DNA from 2 places in the Streptomyces sp. NPDC059909 genome. Region 1 is predicted to be linked to the other one. Evidence: riboswitches for the same ligand, from Rfam matches in the RefSeq annotation. Region 1 holds a riboswitch; the other holds the start of a gene.

Region 1 (7,322 bases):
GGTTCCCGTCCTGGCCGGCATAGGCGGCCCGCTGATCGGGGGTGAGCTGCGCCAGGAGCTTCTGGGCCGCGGCGAGCTTCGTGCGTATCGTCGCCCGGTGGCGGGCCAGCTCGGCCTGCCGGGTCTTCAGCGCGGCCAGCCGCTCGCCCGCCTCCGCACGCAGCTGGTCCAACTCCCGCGCCTGCTTCTGGATCCCCGCGATCGTGGCGGCCTGCCGCGCCCCGGCCCGCTCGGCCAGCTCCGCCCCGGCCAGATACGTGTCGGGGTCGGCGGAGAGCGCGAGCTGTACGGACGGGTCGAGCCCGCCCGCGCGGTACTGCGCGGTGGCGATCGAACCGAGCGCGTTCCGGGAGGAGTTGAGCCGCTCCGTGCGCCGCGCCGCCTCGTCCCGCAGGTCGTCCAGCGACTCCCGGGCCCGGTGGGCGGCCTCCTTCGCGCCGTTGTACTTCTCGGTGGCCGCCTCGGCCTCCTGGAACAGCTTGTCGGCCTCGGCCTTCAGCTGCTCGGGCGTGGGCCGGGGGTCCGCAAGCCCGGAGCCTTCGAAAGCGGTGGCGGACGCGGCACCGGCCAGCGCGAGCGTGAGGGCGGTACGGGCGGCAGAGCCGCCGAGGGTGCGCTGCTTGGGCTTGCGGTGCGCTGCCACGAGGGCCAGTCCTTCCGGAGTCCGCCAGGTCATGCCGTACGGGTCCGGCGGCGGGCCGCACAGGGGAAGCGGTCCACCGCCGGATCCATCGGCGTGGTGGCCGGAGTGCCGCCCGGATGCGCGGCGGCGGTGGGGAGTCGGTCACCTGGGGGAGGACGCTAAACCTCCGGCGCGCCGAGCAGTGGTGCCATGACCGTTATTGGCGGGAGTCGGACCGCCGGGGTCGCTTTCGGACCGTACGGCTAGGCTCCGGTGATATGGACGTACTCATCAATGTCTTCGTCGCCCTGCACATCATCGGCATCGCGTCGCTGCTCGGTGGCTTCCTGACCCAGATGAAGGCGATGGGCGAGGGAACGGCACGCTTCACGCCCGCGATGCTGCACGGCGCCCTGTTGATGCTGGTCACGGGCGTGGCACTGGTGGGGCTGAACCAGGCGGACGACCAGCCGGTCAACAACCTCAAGATCGGCGTCAAGCTGGCGGTGCTGGTGGTGATCCTCGCGCTGGTCTACGTCAAGCGGGACGAGGAGAAGGTGGGGAAGGGCGTGTTCGCCACGGTGGGCGGCCTGACGGTGGCGAACATCTTCATCGCGACGCTGTGGACGTGATCGGGCCGGGGGTCCGGGGGGTGTCCCCCGGGTAGGCACAGCATCGCGACGCTGTGGACGTGACCGGGCCGGGGGTCCGGGGGGTGTCCCCCGGGTAGGCACAGCATCGCGACGCTGTGGACGTGACCGGGCCGGTCGCATGACCACTCACGCCGCAACGCACCCTGTGCGACGGGTGGTTACGGCGTGAGTCAGTCAGGCGTCCATGCGGTCTACGCGGGGCGGACGCTCCCGTAGATCGGCATGTAGTAGATCGACTCCTCGCGGACGTTCGCGCCCGGCTTGGGGGCGTGGATCATCATGCCGTCGCCGATGTAGATGCCGACGTGGCTGATGTCGTCGTAGAAGAAGACCAGGTCGCCGGGGAGAAGATCGCTCGTGGCGACGCGCTGGCCGACCTCGACCTGGTCCCACGTGGTGCGGGGCAGATCGACGCCGGCCGCCTTCCAGGCCGCCTGGGTGAGGCCGGAGCAGTCGTACGAGCTGGGGCCGGTCGCCCCCCACACATACGGCTTGCCGATCTGGTCCCGGGCGAAGGCGAGGACCTTCTCGGCCTTGGCCGCGTAGGTCCCGGCGGACGTGTCGGTGCCGGTGCTCGTCCCGGTGCCGGTGCTCGTCCCGGGGCTGGTCCCGGTGTCCTGGCTCTGCGCCTCCTGCTGCGCGCGCTCCCTCGCCAGGCGCTCCGCCTCGGCCTTGGCCTCCGCCTCCGCCTTGGCCTTCGCCTCGGCCTGCCGGCGAGCCTCTTCCTCCCGCTGACGCTCCAGCGCCTCGAGCCGCGCCTTCTCCTCGGCGGTCAGCTGCGACAGCAGCGTCCGCGCCTCGGCGAGCTTCTGCTGCACCTGCTCCTTGCTGGTGCGCAGCGACTGCTGGGAGGCGGTCAGCGTCTCCAGGCTCTTGGTCGCCTTCGCGCGCTGCTTCGCGGCCTCCGCCTGCTGCGTCTCGAAGTCGGCGATGGCGCCGCGCTGCTCGTCGGAGAGCCGGTCCATCAGATGGGTCTGGTCGAAGTACGCCTGCGGGCTGTCGGCGAAGAGCAGCGCGGCGGTCGGCGTGACCGCACCGGTCCGGTACTGCGCGGCCGCGTACGAACCGAGCGTGCGGCGGGCCTCGTTCAGCGACTCCGTGCGCTTGGCGACATCGTCGAGGATCGTGTCCACCTCGCGGCGCTGCTGCGCGGTCTCCTCTTTCGCCCGGTTGTACTGCTGGGTCGCGGTGCCCGCCTGCCGGTAGAGGTCGTCGACCTTCTTCTGAACCTCTTCGATGCTGGGTCTCGGGTCGGCCTGGGCGCTCTGGGTGGAGAGGAGGGTGACGCCCGCGAGGGCGGCCGTCGTGAACCCGACGGCGGGGGACTTCGTACGCGGATGCGTACGCGTCTTGCGATGCGACGCCAAGGCCGGCATCTCCTTCCGTGGACCGCCTACCGGGTTAGCTGTCGGGTTCGGACGGAACGGAAGGCTGTCCTACGGGCCGAGTTGAGCACGGCCCGATTCACCCCGGTTGTGCATGATGGGTCCCCGGTTCCGAACTTCCTTACGGGAAAGTCGGATTCGGCGTGGGCTGCCCGATTGGCGTAGGTCGCCGTTGGGGGAACGGGCCGCCTGGGCGAGCACGCTAGCCAAACTGTGGTGCCGCTGTGAAGGTCGATGTTCGATATGCCCGATACATTTTCGTGACCTCGGCGTGTCACCGTCGTGCCGCATCCGTCCCGTGCTCGTGATGTGACGGACCGTGTTCGGCCGGTTGTGGTGAAGGCGGCGGCGGGCTGTCGGTGGGGCGGCCTAGACTCGTAGAGCGATGAGCAGCCTCTTTGACGACAGCTTCCTGGCGGACCTCCAGCGCACCTCGGCCTCGGAGGAGCCCCCGCCGCCCGAGCACGACGAGCACGCGCCCCACGAGGAGGACCCGCACGACCTCTTCGAGGGGAAGTTCGACGTGCCCCCGGCCAGGGACGCGTACTACAGGGACGGTGCGCCGCGTCCCGCGGTGGACCCGGCCGCGCTGCTCGAGGGGCTGAACGAGCAGCAGCGTGCCGCCGTCGTGCACACGGGCTCGCCGCTGCTCATCGTGGCCGGTGCCGGCTCCGGCAAGACCCGGGTGCTGACCCACCGGATCGCCCATCTGCTGGCGACCCGCCATGTCCACCCCGGCCAGATACTGGCGATCACGTTCACGAACAAGGCCGCGGGCGAGATGAAGGAGCGCGTCGAGCATCTCGTCGGCCCGCGCGCCAACGCGATGTGGGTCTCCACCTTCCACAGCGCCTGCGTCCGCATCCTGCGCCGGGAGAGCAAGAAGCTCGGCTTCACGTCCTCGTTCTCCATCTACGACGCGGCGGACTCGAAGCGGCTGATGGCGCTGGTCTGCCGTGACCTGGACCTGGACCCGAAGAAGTTCCCGCCGAAGTCCTTCAGCGCCAAGATCTCGAATCTGAAGAACGAGCTGATCGACGAGGAGACCTTCGCCGACCAGGCCGCCGACGGCTTCGAGAAGACGCTGGCCGAGGCCTACCGGATGTACCAGGCCCGGCTGCGCGAGGCCAACGCGCTGGACTTCGACGACATCATCATGACCACCGTCCATCTGCTCCAGGCGTTCCCGGACGTCGCCGAGCACTACCGTCGCCGGTTCCGCCACGTCCTGGTCGACGAGTACCAGGACACCAATCACGCTCAGTACACGCTCGTGCGCGAGCTGGTCGGCACGGGGTACGAGGACCTGGAGCCGGCCGAGCTGTGCGTCGTGGGCGACGCCGACCAGTCGATCTACGCCTTCCGCGGCGCCACGATCCGCAACATCCTCCAGTTCGAGGAGGACTACCCGGACGCGACGACGATCCTGCTGGAGCAGAACTACCGCTCGACACAGACGATCCTCTCCGCCGCCAACGCCGTCATCGAGCGCAACGAGAGCCGCCGCCCCAAGAACCTGTGGACGAACGCGGGCGCGGGCGCGCAGATCACCGGCTATGTCGCGGACACCGAGCACGACGAGGCGCAGTTCGTCGCCGACGAGATCGACCGGCTCACGGACGCGGGCGACGCCAAGGCAGGCGATGTCGCGGTCTTCTACCGGACGAACGCCCAGTCCCGTGTCTTCGAAGAGATCTTCATCCGCGTCGGCCTGCCCTACAAGGTCGTCGGCGGAGTGCGGTTCTACGAGCGCAAGGAGGTCCGCGATGTGCTCGCGTACCTGCGCGTCCTCGCCAACCCCGAGGACAACGTCCCGCTGCGCCGCATCCTGAACGTTCCGAAGCGCGGCATCGGCGAGCGCGCGGAGGCCATGGTCGACGCGCTGGCCCTGCGCGAGAAGATCACTTTTCCGCAGGCGCTGCGGCGTGTGGACGAGGCGTACGGCATGGCCGCCCGGTCGGCCAATGCCGTGAAGCGGTTCAACGCGCTGATGGAGGAGCTGGGCACGATCGTCGAGTCGGGCGCGGGACCGGCGACGGTCCTGGAGGCCGTGCTCGAACGGACGGGGTACCTCGCCGAGTTGCAGGCCTCCACCGACCCGCAGGACGAGACGCGCATCGAGAACCTTCAGGAGCTGGCGGCGGTCGCGCTCGAGTTCGAGCAGGAGCGCGGTGCCGAGGAGGGCTCGGGCACGCTCGCCGAGTTCCTGGAGCAGGTCGCGCTCGTCGCCGACTCCGATCAGATCCCCGACGAGGACGAGGAAGGCGCGGGCGTCATCACGCTGATGACGCTGCACACGGCGAAGGGTCTGGAGTTCCCGGTCGTGTTCCTCACGGGCATGGAGGACGGCGTCTTCCCGCACATGCGGGCGCTGGGCCAGACCAAGGAGCTGGAGGAGGAGCGCCGCCTGGCCTACGTGGGCATCACGCGCGCCCGCGAGCGGCTCTATCTGACGCGGTCGTCGATGCGGAGTGCGTGGGGCCAGCCCGCCTACAACCCGCCGTCGCGGTTCCTGGAGGAGATCCCGGACGCGCACATGCAGTGGAAGCGGACGGGGCCGATGGCCGCTCCGGCCGGGCCGACGTCCGGGATCACGTCCTCGCTGTCGTCCTCAAGGTCGCGTTCCGGCCCGTCGGGCTTCGCCACGCGCCGCGCGTCGGACAAGCCGGTGATCGCGCTGGCCGTCGGGGACCGGGTCACGCACGACCAGTTCGGGCTGGGGACCGTCATGGCGGTGACCGGATCGGGCTCGGACGCGCAGGCGACGATCGACTTCGGGGACGCGAAGCCGAAGCGGCTGCTGCTGCGGTACGCGCCGGTCGAGAAGCTGTAGGAGTGGTCCGCCGGGCCCGGTCCGCCGGGCCCGGCGCGCCCGAGCCTACGCGCCGGATGCGTCGGCGGGGTCGGTGTTAGGACGGGTTGAGGCCGTGGTTGCGCAGCCACGACAGCGGGTCGATCGCCGATCCGCCGCCTGGCCGCACCTCGAAGTGCAGGTGCGGGCCGGTGGAGTTCCCCGAGTTCCCCGAGTACGCGATGACGTCGCCGGCCTTGACCGAGCCCGAGCGGATCTTGGTGCTGCTGAGATGGCAGTACCACGTCTCCGTGCCGTCGGCAGCGGTGACGATGGCCATGTTGCCGTACGCGCTGTTCCACTGGGTGCGGACGGTGCCGTCGGTCGCGGCCATCACCGGGGTCCCGTACGAGACGGGGAAGTCGATACCGGTGTGCATGGACATCCAGTTGACGCCGGCCTGGCCGTAGTAGGCGCTGAGCCCGTGCTGGCTGACCGGCAGGGCGAACTTGGGGCGCAGCGCCTCGCGGCGAGCGGCCTCCTCCTCGCGCTTCTTGCGCTCCGCCTCCTGGCGCGCCTTGAGGTCGATGCGCTCCTGGGTGCGGCTGGCGCGGTCGCCGAAGTCGCGGGCGTCGGCGCTCAGCGCGGCGAGCTGGGTGTCGAGCTTGCTGTTCACGGCGACGGGTTTGACCGACGACGGATCGGCGGCCGTGACCGCGGTCTTGTCGTCCTTCTCGTCGCCACCGGTGAGGCCGCCGACGGACGCGGCCGCGACGCCGGCGACACCCATGACGCAGGCGGAGGGCACGGCCACGGTGAGCATGGCCGAACGCTTCGCGGGGGTGCGGCGACGGCCGCGGCTGCCACCGGAGCGGCGCGCGGGGCGGGGGGCGGGGATGGTCACGGCCGGAGCGGTGACGGTGGCCGCAGCGGCGACGAGCTCTGCATCGTCGGCCGCTTCGGTCGCGTCGATCTCGTCGTGCCCGTTGTCGTAGTCGCCGTATTCGTCGTCCACGTCGACTGCGTCGGATCCGGGCTCGAACCCGGGCTCGGTCTCGGAGCCGGGTTCCGCGGTGTCCGGCTCTGCGTCGAACTCACCCTCGGGGGAGTACTGTTCCGGCACCGCGGCATGAGCGAGCGCGGTCTCGTCGTAGTAGCCGCCGCTGTACGGGGCGTACTCCGTGTACCCAGTGTGCTCCGGGCTGTATTCCCCGTACGCCGCGTAGTCCGCCTCCGGCTCGTAGGCCTCGGTGGCCTGCGCCTGGGCGGGAACGGAGTGGTCGGTCCCGGCGCCCGAGTTCCAGGCGGTGGCGTCGTACGCGCCGGAGTCGTACGAGCTCGTGCCGTACCCGGCCGCGGGCCACTGGCCCATCGTGCCTGTCGTGCTCGCGGTGCCGTACGCGTCGTAGGCATCGTACGCGAAGGTGGCCGCGGCGGTCTCGAACCGCCCCGTCTGGTTCCAGGCGTTGGCGTCCCACTGACCGGTGGTGTCGTACTGCTGCTGCTGTCCCTGCGCCGCGTAGGCGTCGTACCCCGTCGTCGCCGACTGCCACTGAGTCGCGTCGTACGGGCCACTCTGCCCGGCGTCGTAGTCGTAACTGCCCGGAAGGGCGCCGAAGAGCGGGTCGGTGTCGAAGCTGCCGGCGGCGTAGGTGTCGTACCCGGCGTCTGGGTGCTGGTCGTTCACCAACTTCTCTCTCGCCTCGGCAGCAGGACCAGGATCCGGGGCCACCCGCGACGGGGGTTCCCGAGGAACGCAGTGGGCGCGACTGTACCCGGCGGTATGCGACGCCGACAATCTTCCGCAGGTTTTGAGGGGACGGGAAACGGGCATTCGGCCGTGTTTCGGCGGAGGTGGGCAGAGCTTTGGC
Region 2 (7,322 bases), on a different contig from region 1:
CGGCATCCGCGACGACCGCCTGTTCGCCCCGCTGCTGCTCGGCTTGATGGGGCTGCGGCCGGCGGAGGTCGCCGGGCTGCGGTGGGACGACATCGACTTCACCGCGGGCACGCTCGACGTGGCGAACACGCGAACGATGATCGGCAACATCCGGGTGCTGGAGAAGGACACCAAGTCCGAGGCCGGGGAGCGGACGCTCCCGCTGCCCGAGCCGGTGCGCCTGGCCCTGCTGCAGTCGCAGGTGGTGCAGGAGGCCGAGCGGGCCGCGATGGGCTCGTACTACCTGGAGTCGGGGTACGTGTTCGTCGACCTGCTCGGGCAGGCCATGAGCACGCGCCAGCTGCGGGAGCACGCCTACTCGCTGATGGCGAAGCTCGGCCTGCGGAAGGTGCGCCTGTACGACGCCCGGCACTCGTGCCTGACGTTCCTGGCGACGAACGGGGTCTCTGACACGATCCTCGCCGCGTGGGGCCGGGCACACGAACGCGAGCTTCACGAAGCGCGTGTACGTCCACCCGACGGCCGCCGATATGGGCGAGGCCGTGATCCATCTGAACGCTCTTCTGGGCGTCGGTGAGGAGGCGCGACAGACCCCAACGTGAGAAACCGTGAGATGTTCGCTCTCAGCGAGCGAGCAGAACCGCCCCTGACCTGGCAACTCTCCTCAGGCCGTAGAACATGCTCCCCATCATAACGGCCTGTACGTCCTGTACATTTTTTACAGAGATTCGCGCACGAGGAGAGGTACGCCATGCACCGACCTTCCGCCCGCTACGTTCTGCCGGAGCTCACCGAGCGCACCAGCGCAGGCCTCCGCACGCTCGACCCGTACTCGAAGCTGCTGGAGGAGCGGATCATCTTTCTCGGCACGACCGTCGACGACACCTCGGCCAACGACGTCATCGCCCAGTTCCTGTACCTCGAGTACGCCGCCCCCGACCAGGACATCAACCTCTACATCAACTCCCCCGGCGGCCCCATCAGCGCGATGACGTCGGTCTACGACACGATGCAGGTGGTGACCTGCGACGTTGCGACGACGTGCCTGGGCCAGGCCGCCTCCACCGCCGCCGTACTGCTCGCCGCCGGCACGCCCGGCAAACGGATGGCCCTGCCCGGCGCCCGGGTCTTCGTCCAGCAGCCCGCCCTCCCCGAGCCCCTCCAGGGTCAGCCGACGGATCTCGGCATCCAGGCACAGGAGTTGCTGCGGCTGCGCGACCAGATCTCCGCCATGCTGGTGCGCCACACGGGCCGGAGCGCCGAACGTATCGCCGCCGACATCGAACGCGACACTGTGTTCGACGCGGCCGGGGCGAAGGAGTACGGCCTGGTCGATCACATCGTCAAGAACCGCAAGACGTCGGCCGCTTCGCACGGGGAACGGTGAACCGGCCCGTGCTGCCTCCGGAACTGCCCCCGCTGCCCGCACTGACCCGCGCCGAGAGCGAGTTCATCGACCGCTATCTCGAAGTCGTCGACCAGCTGGGACGGATCAATCCGGCCAGGGGGGCCCACACGTACGGCGCCCTCCGCGCCGCCCAGGCCCTGGCCGCACGGGCGATCGCCCTGCGGGACGCCCTCGCGCTGATGCACGCCCGAGGCGAGAGCGAGCTGCACGCACCCACATTGGCCCGCGCCCTGCGGGTGTTGGACGGGGAGCGGAGGACCGCGCGAATCACGGTCCCGCCGGAGTCTGTGAGTTGAGCGGGGCGGCCCCGCGCCGGTACGGAACGCGCCACGGGAGGGCCAGGGACGTACGAGTGGGTGTCGCCCATCCGGAGTAGTCGCGGCTTCAACTTTTGTGCGCGACAAGTTGCGCGGCGGGATGGGCCATCTGGCTGAATGGCGCGTTCCGTTGCTGGTACAGCGCTCGTCATGCGACCACTCGTGATGGGCCGAACGGCTTGGTCCACTCGATTGGATCAGTGGTGAGGAGCCTCACATATCGTCGTTTCGACTCGGAAATCGGGCAGTTCGTGCGTCAAGATCCCTGGGACGACAAGCCCCCGCCACCGCGGCGGGGCGGTCCGGGCGGACGCCGAGTCCTGCCGCCGCACCGGATGCCTGGTCGACATGAGTGCTTCGGCAGGAGTGGAGGACCCGAGCAGTACGGTCCGGCCGCCCACCGTGGCCGGTCCTCGGGGTGAAGCCGCTGCGGCGGCCGGGCGTCTTCGCAGGTCCGAACCCGACAGGTCATCCTTCACAGGCGGCTGACGAAGGGTTGCGCATGACTGCGCAGACACATTGTCCGTCCCTGCTCTCCCGGACGGGTGCCGTCTCGGCTCTCACTCTCGCCGCCGTCGGCGGCTCCCTGCTGGTCCCTGGCGGCGCTTCGGAGGCCCACGCGGCGTCGGCCCACGCGCTGAAGGCCCTCAAGGTGGCCGCGTCCAAGAGGGGCGCGCCGTACCGGTGGGGGGCCACGGGCCCGTACCGGTTCGACTGCTCGGGACTCACGCTCTACTCGTACAAGAAGGCGGGAAAGAGGCTGCCGCGCACGGCGCAGGCCCAGTACAACCGCACCCGCCACATCTCGGCCTCCCGCCGGCAGGTCGGTGACCTGGTGTTCTTCCGCTCCGGCGGATACGTGTACCACGTCGGCATCTACGCGGGCGGCGGGAGGATCTGGCACTCCCCCAAGACCGGCTCCGTCGTGAAGCTGAGCAAGATCTGGACCAAGAGCGTCCGGTACGGACGCGTCCGCTGACCGGCCGGGGTCAGCCGGTCGGACCAGTCGGTGGCATGTTCCGCGGGGCACGGGCTACTCGTACGGTATGCCCGACGACGAGAGCCCCGGCGCCCCGCGGAACAACGACGCGGGGCGGAACGACGACGCACAGCGCAACGACCCGCATGACGCCGCCGCGCGCCGTGAGACCGAGGCGGAGCGCGCCGACCGCAACTTCATCGAGCTGCTGCAGGAGCTGCGGGTCATCCAGACGGGCGTGCAGATCCTGTTCGCCTTCCTCCTCACCCTGGCCTTCACGGCCAGGTTCCCCAGCCTCGACTCGTTCCAGCGCGGCACGTACGTGACTACACTGCTACTCGCCGTGGTGGCCGCGGCGCTCTTCACCGCGCCCGCCGCACTGCACCGCGGTCTCTTCCGCAGAGGCGCCAAGGAGGAGATCGTGCTGGTCTCGTCACGGCTGGCCGGCATCGGCATGGCGGTGCTCGCCCTGGCGCTGACCTCCGCGGTGCTGCTGGTCGTCGACGTCGTGCACGGCACGCCGGAAGGGATCGTGGCCGCTGCCGCGACGCTGCTCGTCTGCGCCGGGCTCTGGGCCGTGCTGCCCTGGGCCGTCCGGCGGAGGCTCAATGGTCGGGAGGAGCGGTCACCAGGGTCAGGCCGAGGGCGGTGAGTGCACCGCCGCTGACCCCCCTCCACGGTCCGTGCAGTACGCGGGCGGCGCAGCCACCGGCCCAGCCGGTACACGAGCAGCGCCACGAGCGGGAACCGGACCAGCGCGAGCACGATCGTGGCCGGCAGCAGGATGCGATGCAGCACGGCCGCGCCGTCCGGCACAGGTGCAGCGGGCTACGAGTCGGGCGCTGCGCGCCCTGCTCCGCACGGGATTCGCCCGCGCGACGCCGGACACCCCCTGCCGCCTGCGGGGCCCTGCCCGGGCCCGCGGGCCAGTTCCCGCACTGCGGCAAGACCCCGGACCCCTCGTGTGGCTACGCCCCCTGGCCCCCGCCGGGGCTCTGCCCCGGGCCCCGCTCCTCAATCGCCGGAGGGGCTTGATCGTTGGGACGTCGCCCCGGCCCCGCGCTTCGAGGGCCGACGGGGCTCACCCTGAGCCCGTCCGCAGGGCACAGGGGCCCACAGCGGCGGACTCCGTCATGGGAGGGTCGGCGCGGTCCAGGGCAGCGCGATCCAGACGGTCTTGCCGCCCTCCGCAGTCGGGGTCACGGAGAGCTCTCCCCCGCACTCGGTGGTGAGCCAGCGGATGATCACCATCCCGCGCCCGTTGTCCTGCTGGACGGCCGCCGGCAGCCGCTGCGGCCAGCGCGGATGGCTGTCGGTGACCCCGATGCGCAGCTGCTCGTCGCGCTCGAGCCGGACGTTCACGGTGAAGGTGGGCGACTGTCCGAAGGTGTGCTGCACGGCGTTGGTGGCGAGTTCGGAGACGATCAGCCGGACGGTGTCGGCCGTTTCCGCCTCACCGGGGAGGCCCCAGTCGGTGAGGACGCCGGTGACGTATCTCCGCGCGGCGGAGACCGAGGCGGGATCGCTCGGCAGAGTGACGGAGGCTTCCTGGTGGTCTGCCATGGCGAGCTGTCCCTTTCCCACCGGGGCCGGACGCCGGCACGTGGCGACACGTGGCGGAAGGTGCGCCGGAGCGGCCTCGGACTGCGCTTCGCGCCAGACTGCCACCGTTGATGACGCAGTTGGTGGCGATCCACCAAGATATGCATATATCTGTCGCTCAAAGCGGTGAACTCTGCGACGTGAGAACGCATTTGGGCGCACACTGGGTGGCTGCCGTTTCGGTGGCCGCTCCGCCGGACGGCTCGGCATGGTCCGGAAAAGGGGCCCGAGTACCGGAAGGAGGCGGCGGGCATGCGGCACGGTCCCGCGGTGCGTCGGCGCAAACTCGGCGAGGAGCTGCGCGGCCTGCGTCTCGGCGCGGGCCTCACCAGCCGGGAGGCCGCCGGGCTCGTGGGGTGGCACCAGTCGAAGGTGAGCCGGGTGGAGACCGGTACGAGCGGTGTGAGACCGGACGATGTGGTGCGGCTGCTCGACGCGTACGGCGTCACCGACGCCCGGCTGCGCGAACTGCTCGAGACGCTCGCGGGCTCGGCGGGTGGCGGGGGCACCGGCTGGTGGCACGCCTATCGCGGGGTGATCCCGCCCCAGTACCGGGACTTCATCAGCCTGGAGTCGCAGGCGAGCTCCGCGCGCACCCTGGAGACCTCGGTGGTGCCGGGGCTGTTTCAGACCCCGGACTACGCACGGGCGGTGACCCGTTCCGCGCTGGACGGGGCGCCGGCGGCGACCGTGGACTCACTGGTGGAGGTGCGGCTCGCCCGTCAGGAAGTGCTGCGTGCGGAGCGTCCGCTGGAGTTCAGCGCGGTCCTGGACGAGGCGGTGCTGCGGCGCCAGGTCGGCGGGCCGCGGGTGATGCGCGGGCAGCTGGCGCGGGTGCTGGAGCTGGCCCAACTCCCCCATGTACGGCTGCAGGTGTTGCCCTTCTCGACGGGCGGCTATGCGGGCCTCACCGGACCTTTCGTTATCTTCTCCTTCCCGACCACTTCTGATCTGGACGTGGTTGTTCTTGACCATCTGACGAGTAGCCTCTATCTCGAGCGGAAAGAAGACCTCGAGGCGTACGGCGCCGCGTTCCGCACCATGCAGGCGCATGCCCTCTCGTTCGAGAACTCGTTGGATCTCATCGCCGGGATCGGTGACGGCGCGTAGGGAAGGCACACACATGTCTGCTCACCACGCACGGATACGCACCCCATGGCGGCGCAGCAGCCGCAGTGTCGGCATGAACAACTGCGTCGAGACGGCCTGTTACGCGGACGGCGCGCTGGCCGTGCGCGACTCCAAGAACGTCCGGCTGCCACACCTGCGTTTCTCTCCGCAGGCGTGGACGGGCTTCGTGCGCTCCCTGGACACCGCCGGGTTCAGCGGGGCGGAGCCGTCCGCAGGATCACGCTGACGGCCGTCTCGATCTGCCGTTCCGTGAGGTCGGCGCGCGCGGTGAGCCGGATCCGCGAGATCCCGTCCGGCACCGACGGCGGCCTGAAGCAGCCGACGGCCAGCCCCTCGGCCCTGCAGTCCGCGGCCCACCGCACGGCCGACTCCGGCGACGGCGCCTGTACGGAGACGACCGCCGCGTCCGGACGGGCCGCGGTCAGCCCGGCCGCGGTCAGCCGCTCGTGGAGCGTGGTCGCGACGGCGCGGGCCCGGTCGGCGAGTCCGGGCTCACGGCGCAGCAGCCGCAGGCTCGCCAGGGCCGCTCCCGCGGCGGCCGGGGCGAGACCGGTGTCGAAGATGAACGTCCGCGCGGCGTTGACGAGGTGGTCGATGACCCGCACCGGGCCGAGGACGGCACCGCCCTGGCTGCCCAGTGACTTCGAGAGCGTCAGCGTGGCGACGACGCCCGTGGCCCCCGCGAGCCCGGCGGCGTGCAAAGCTCCCCTGCCCCCGTCGCCGAGCACCCCGAAGCCGTGCGCGTCGTCGACGACCAGGGCGGCCCCGTACGCACGGCAGGCCTCGGCGAGACCGGTCAGCGGGGCGGCGTCGCCGTCCACCGAGAAGACCGAGTCGGAGACGACGAGAGCCCGCCGCCCGGGGTGTGCGTCGAGCGTCTTGCGCACGGCCTCGGGGTCGGCGTGCGGCACCACCGCGGTCTCGGCCCGCGCGAGCCGGCAGCCGTCGACGATCGAGGCGTGGTTGCCCGCGTCCGAGACGATCAGGGAGCCGTGCGCACTGAGCGCGGTGAGCGCGGCGAGGTTCGCGGCGTACCCGGAGGAGAACACCAGGGCGGCCTCGAAGCCGCAGAACCCGGCCAGTTCACGCTCCAGTTCCGCGTGCAGCTCGGTGCTGCCGGTGACCAGCCGGGAACCGGTGGCCCCGGCGCCCCAGCGCCGGGCCGCGCCGGCCGCCGCCTCGGTGATCTCCGGGCGGTGGGTGAGGCCGAGGTAGTCGTTGCTCGCGAGATCGAGCACGGTGGCGTCGGCGGGGCGCGGCCGGAGTGTCCGTACGAGACCGGCGTCCGCCCTGAGGCGTGCCGCGTCGGCGGTCCACTCGAACGGATCCTGGGGCGGGGACTGAGACATGACGGTCCGGTCCTTTTGTAGGCAGCGAACAGACCCTAGCCCGGGACAGCAAAGGTCAGAGTGTGGCCATGCACACACCTCATTCCGCGCGTGTTGTCGAGTTCCTCCTTGGCCCGAGGGTGTCCGGTAGGCAAGGATCTGCGCCATGGACCTCCTGAACACGCTGGTGGACAAGGGCCTGCGGCGCGAGCTGCCGACCCGCGAAGAAGCACTCGCCGTCCTGGCGACCTCCGACGACGATCTGCTCGAAGTGGTGGCCGCGGCCGGAAAGGTACGCCGTCAGTGGTTCGGACGGCGGGTGAAGCTGAACTATCTGGTCAATCTGAAGTCCGGACTGTGCCCGGAGGACTGCTCCTACTGTTCCCAGCGGCTGGGCTCCAAGGCGGAGATCCTCAAGTACACCTGGCTGAAGCCGGACGAGGCGTCGAAGGCGGCGGCCGCGGGGGTCGCGGGCGGCGCGAAGCGCGTCTGCCTCGTCGCGAGCGGGCGTGGACCGACGGACCGGGACGTCGACCGGGTGTCGCAGACCATCGAGG

Evidence for each region. Region 1 has a riboswitch for cyclic di-AMP ahead of ACFV9O_RS26585 (NlpC/P60 family protein). Riboswitches for the same ligand answer to the same signal wherever they lie in the genome.
Region 2: it holds a riboswitch for cyclic di-AMP, as region 1 does, so the genes downstream of both, ACFV9O_RS21885 (C40 family peptidase) here and ACFV9O_RS26585 (NlpC/P60 family protein) in region 1, are expected to answer to the same signal.

What each region holds. Positions count from the first base shown of each region.
Region 1 is NZ_JBHWKX010000044.1:46,985-54,306, reverse strand. It holds gene ACFV9O_RS26595 (NlpC/P60 family protein) at 1-643, opposite strand, end outside; gene ACFV9O_RS26590 (hypothetical protein) at 901-1,254, shown strand; gene ACFV9O_RS26585 (NlpC/P60 family protein) at 1,467-2,651, opposite strand; cyclic di-AMP (ydaO/yuaA leader) riboswitch at 2,650-2,814, opposite strand; gene pcrA (DNA helicase PcrA) at 3,046-5,493, shown strand; gene ACFV9O_RS26575 (M23 family metallopeptidase) at 5,570-7,138, opposite strand.
Region 2 is NZ_JBHWKX010000031.1:82,624-89,945, forward strand. It holds gene xerC (tyrosine recombinase XerC) at 1-577, shown strand, start outside; gene ACFV9O_RS21875 (ATP-dependent Clp protease proteolytic subunit) at 752-1,387, shown strand; gene ACFV9O_RS21880 (hypothetical protein) at 1,396-1,704, shown strand; cyclic di-AMP (ydaO/yuaA leader) riboswitch at 2,069-2,224, shown strand; gene ACFV9O_RS21885 (C40 family peptidase) at 2,228-2,704, shown strand; gene ACFV9O_RS21890 (DUF6328 family protein) at 2,772-3,356, shown strand; partial or broken gene ACFV9O_RS21895 (LysE family translocator) at 3,310-3,493, opposite strand; gene ACFV9O_RS21900 (ATP-binding protein) at 3,836-4,267, opposite strand; gene ACFV9O_RS21905 (helix-turn-helix domain-containing protein) at 4,559-5,416, shown strand; gene ACFV9O_RS21910 (DUF397 domain-containing protein) at 5,430-5,663, shown strand; gene ACFV9O_RS21915 (8-amino-7-oxononanoate synthase) at 5,629-6,786, opposite strand; gene bioB (biotin synthase BioB) at 6,932-7,322, shown strand, end outside.